2 regions of the Halomonas pelophila genome follow, and region 2 is predicted to be linked to the other one. Evidence: predicted binding sites of a transcription regulator. Region 2 holds the regulator's gene; the other holds the start of a gene.
What was found. The regulator FNR, encoded in region 2, switches genes on or off when oxygen is low (the NO sensors DNR and NnrR bind a similar motif). The targets are predictions, from matches to a motif close to TTGATNTANATCAA.

Region 1: a site for FNR is predicted at 1,055-1,068, ahead of petA (ubiquinol-cytochrome c reductase iron-sulfur subunit). Genes of this name have one in related genera too.

Annotation. Positions count from the first base shown of each region.
Region 1 covers NZ_JBEGCI010000002.1:199,068-201,460, forward strand. Annotated here, with positions in the region: gene zapE (cell division protein ZapE) at 1-18, shown strand, start outside; gene rplM (50S ribosomal protein L13) at 171-599, shown strand; gene rpsI (30S ribosomal protein S9) at 613-1,002, shown strand; gene petA (ubiquinol-cytochrome c reductase iron-sulfur subunit) at 1,220-1,813, shown strand; gene ABE957_RS02735 (cytochrome b) at 1,813-2,393, shown strand, end outside.
Region 2 covers NZ_JBEGCI010000006.1:39,797-42,189, forward strand. Annotated here, with positions in the region: gene ttcA (tRNA 2-thiocytidine(32) synthetase TtcA) at 1-428, shown strand, start outside; gene fnr (fumarate/nitrate reduction transcriptional regulator Fnr) at 545-1,288, opposite strand; gene hemN (oxygen-independent coproporphyrinogen III oxidase) at 1,397-2,393, opposite strand, start outside.

The sequences.
Region 1 (2,393 bases), on a different contig from region 2:
CTGCCCCACAAGCCCTGACGCCCCTTCCCCTCCGGGGCGCGGGTCGTGTAGAATGCGCGCTCGCTCGACCGTTGCAGCGTCCTTCGGGACGGGCAACCAAGAAGAATAGGGACGGTTCCATGCCGGACATCCGGCGGCAGAACCCAATACATCCTAATGGTGATTCACCCATGAAGACGTTCACTGCCAAGCCGCAGTCCGTCCAGCGCGACTGGTTCGTCGTCGACGCTGCGGACAAGACACTCGGTCGCCTGGCCACCGAGATCGCTCGCCGCCTGCGTGGCAAGCACAAGCCGGAGTTCACCCCGCATGTCGATACCGGCGACTACATCGTCGTGATCAATGCCGAGAAGGTGAAGGTCACCGGCAACAAGGTCAACGCCAAGACCTACTACCGCCACACCGGTTATCCGGGCGGCCTGCGCTCCATGAATTTCGAGAAGATGATCGCCCACGCACCGGAGCGTGTCATCGAGTCCGCCGTCAAGGGCATGCTGCCGAAGGGTCCCCTGGGTCGTGCCATGTACTCGAAGCTCAAGGTCTACGCCGGCACCGAGCATCCGCACGCTGCCCAGCAGCCGCAAGAACTGAACATCTGAGGGAGTCTTCGCCATGACACAGCAGTATTACGGTACCGGGCGCCGCAAGACCTCTACCGCGCGCGTCTTCCTGAAGCCGGGCACCGGCAAGATCACCGTCAACAGCCGTGATCTGGACCAGTACTTCGGTCGCGTCACCGGCCGCATGGTGGTCCGTCAGCCCCTCGAACTGACCGAGACCCTCGGCCAGTTCGACGTCTACGTCACCGTCAAGGGTGGCGGCGGCAGCGCCCAGGCCGGCGCTATCCGTCACGGCATCACTCGTGCCCTGATGGAGTACAACGAGGACTTCCGCGGTCAGCTGCGCGAAGCCGGGTACGTCACGCGTGACGCCCGTAAGGTCGAGCGTAAGAAGGTCGGCCTGCGCAAGGCGCGTCGTCGCCCGCAGTTCTCCAAGCGCTGATACGCACGTATTGCCGCTCGAACACGCCCAGGTCCTGTGACCTGGGCGTTTCTTGTTTCGGATCAAGAATTTGTCGCCGTATTGCTCCGCGGGCAGGGAACCTTTCCTTGTGCGGGGCGACGCGATTTTTTAAGATAGTGCGCATTTGATATCCGTGGTCGCGGGGGATTCACTGCCCGTGATGGAACAGCGGGTAAGTCGATGGGAGAAATCTGAAATGGCAGATAACGGCGTAAACAAGGGTCGGCGCCGTTTCCTCGTAGGTGCCACCACCGTCGTGGGTGCGGTGGGTGCCGTCGGGGTTGCGGTCCCCTTTGTAGCTTCCTGGCAGCCGAGCGCCAGGGCGAGAGCCGCGGGTGCGCCCGTGCAGGCAGACGTGTCGAAGCTCGAACCCGGGCAGCGCATGACGGTCGAATGGCGTGGCAAGCCGGTGTGGATCCTCAATCGCTCGCCGGCGATGATCGAGCGCACCGAGGCGATCGACCCCGCAGAGCTGGCAGATCCCGATTCCAGCGTGCCGCAGCAGCCGGCCTACGTGGAGGGGACGTTGCGCTCCATCAAGCCTGAGATCGGCGTGCTGATCGGCATCTGCACCCACCTGGGCTGCTCGCCGCTGTTCAAGCCCGAGCCGGGTAGTGTCGATGTCGGAGACTGGCCCGGTGGCTTCTTCTGCCCCTGCCACGGCTCACGCTTCGACCTGGCGGGTCGCGTGTTCGCCAATGTGCCGGCGCCGACCAACCTCGAAGTGCCACCTTACCGCTTCGACAGCGATGTACTGATCACTGTCGGCGAAGATGAGGAGTCTGCCTGATGGGTAATCCTAACAAGGCCAAGGCGGAGCGCGGCTTCATGCGCTGGGTCGACGACCGCTTCCCCGCGACCCAGATGTGGGAAGAGCACCTGGCCAAGTACTACGCGCCGAAGAACTTCAACTTCTGGTACTTCTTCGGCTCGCTGGCCCTGCTGGTGCTGGTCAACCAGATCCTCACCGGTGTCTGGCTGACCATGAGCTACAACCCCTCCGCCGAGGGCGCCTTCGCCTCGGTCGAGTACATCATGCGCGACGTGGAGTGGGGGTGGCTGATCCGCTACATGCACTCCACCGGGGCCTCGGCCTTCTTCGTCGTGGTCTATCTGCACATGTTTCGCGGCCTGCTCTATGGCTCCTACAAGGCGCCCCGCGAGCTGGTGTGGATCTTCGGCATGACCATCTACCTGGCGCTCATGGCCGAGGCCTTCATGGGCTACCTGCTGCCCTGGGGTCAGATGTCCTACTGGGGGGCCCAGGTCATCATCTCGCTGTTCTCCGCCATTCCGGCCATCGGCCCGGATCTGGCGCAGTGGGTGCGCGGTGACTTCCTGATCTCCGGCATCACCCTGAACCGCTTCTT
Region 2 (2,393 bases):
CCACCAAGGTGGCGCTGGGGCATCATCGCGAGGACATCCTCGAGACGCTGTTTCTCAACATGTTCTTTGGCGGCAGCCTCAAGGCGATGCCGCCCAAGCTGCTCTCCGACGACGGCAAGAACATGGTCATCCGTCCGCTCGCCTACTGCCGGGAGGCCGACATCGCCGAGTTCGCCCGGCGGATGGCCTTCCCGATCATTCCCTGCAACCTCTGCGGCTCCCAACCGAACCTGCAGCGCCAGGTGGTCAAGGAGATGCTGGCCGAGTGGGAGACGTCGCATCCGGGACGGCTCGAGAGCATGTTCAAGGCGGTCACCAACGTGGCACCCTCCCAGCTGGCCGACCGCGAGCTCTTCGACTTCGCCGGCCTCGAGGAGAAGCAGGCGCGCCTCAATGCCGATCGCATCGCCCTGCATAACGAGCCCTGATCAGAAGCGATAGCATCTCGCGGTGGCCGGACGGCCAAGCATGAAAAACCCCAGCGACCTCATCGGGCGCTGGGGTTTTTCGTGTCGAGACGGGAGAGCGCGATCGGCGCGCGGCCTCAGCGGCAGCCCTCCTGTTCGGCCACCTCGATCAGCGATTCCAGGTCGAGGATGTTCACTTCGCGGCCGGAGACGGCCACCAGCTCCTGGGACTGGAAGCGACTCAGGATGCGGCTGACGGTCTCCACCGCGAGCCCCAGGTAGTTGCCGATGTCGGCCCGCGACATGGACAGCCGGAAGCTGTAGGGCGAGTAGCCGCGCCGACGGAAGCGGTCGGAGAGGCTGGTGAAGAAGGTCGCCAGGCGCTGGTCGGCGGTCTTGCGCGACAGCAGGCGCATCATGCGGCGGTCGTCACGCATCTCCTTGCTCATGCTGCGGTAGAGCTGGCCGCGCAGCTCCGGCAGGGATTCGGAGAGGGTGTCGAGGCGATCGAAGGGGATCTCGCAGACCGTGGTGGTCTCCAGGGCCACCACCGTGCCCGGGTAGCGTTCCTCGTCGATGCCGTCGAGTCCCACCAGTTCGCTGGGCAGGTAGAAGTTGGTCAGCTGGTCCTCGCCGCTGCCCTCGGTGGTCACCTGCTTGAGGCTGCCCGAGCGGACTGCGAAGACGCTGGTGAAGGGGGTGCCCTGGCGGAACAGTGCCTCGCCCTTCTTCAACGGCGGTCGGCGGCGGATGATGGCATCGAACTGATCCATGTCCTGCACTTCGAGTGCCAGCGGCAGGCAGAGCGAGCTCAGGCTGCAGGTCTGGCAGCGCGTCTCGTTCAGCAGGGCGCGGCGCCTACCGGTTGCGGGGTCGGGCATGCTCTCCTCCATGGATGGTGGCTCAGAGATCATTATGGGGGATAGTCGCCCACCGGCAAAGCACCGCTTAACACCTCGCCGCTGACGGTAGCGATCAGCGTGTGGCGATCAGGGCGCGGCGGGGTAGGCATCGAAGGCCGCCGCCAGCTGACGGATCAGCGGGCGCCCGCTGGGCGTCACGCGCCACTGGCGGCCCTGGCGCACGATCAGGTCCTGGGTCTCGGCCCGGGCCAGTCGCGCCAGCGGTGCGGCGAGATGGGCCTCGGCGTCCAGCCCGAAGGCCTCGCCGAGCGCCGCCAGGTCGAGGGGCAGATCGCACATCAGTCGCTCGATGGCGGCGCTGCGCAGCCGGTCGTCCAGGCTCAGCCGATGGCCGACGGCGGTGGGCAGCTCCCCTCGATCCAGGGACGCCTCGTACTCCTCGAGCCTCAGCGGGTTGCGAACGTGCAGGTCCTCCAGGCGGGAGACCGCCATGACGCCCAGGCCCACCAGGTCGTGGCGCTCCCGCCCGGCCTCGAGGGCCTTGGCCAGGCGGTCGTCGCCGCGCACGAAGCGGTCATGGCCGATATGCATATAGCCCGCGGCGGCGAGCATCGCGATGGCCGCCTGCAGCATCTCCTGGACCTCCTGGGGGGCAGGCAGGTCCTCGGTGCGGATCTGGCGCTGCCGGGGGAAGCGTTCGGGGTGGTGCTGGTAGTGAAACAGCGACAGCCGCGACGGTGCCATGGCGATGACCTGCTCGAGCGTCGCGGCGACGCTATCGCGGGTCTGGCGGGGCAGGCCGAGGATCAGGTTCAGGTTGACGGAGGTGAAACCCAGCCGGTCCGCCTCGTCGAGCAGCTGCTCGGTCAGGCCGCGGCCCTGCTCACGGTTGATCGCCCGCTGGACCTCGCTATCCAGGTCCAGCACCTCGAGGCTCAGCCGGTTGAACCCCAGGGCCTCGAGATGGCGCAGAGTGAAGACATCGGCCTCGCGGGGGTCGATCTCGATGAGGTACTCCCGGTCGCGATCGCCGGCCAGCCGGAAGCGGGCATCCAGCCGATCGATCAGGTCGCCCATCTGGTTGAGGGTCAGGAAGGTCGGGGTGCCGCCGCCCCACTGCAGG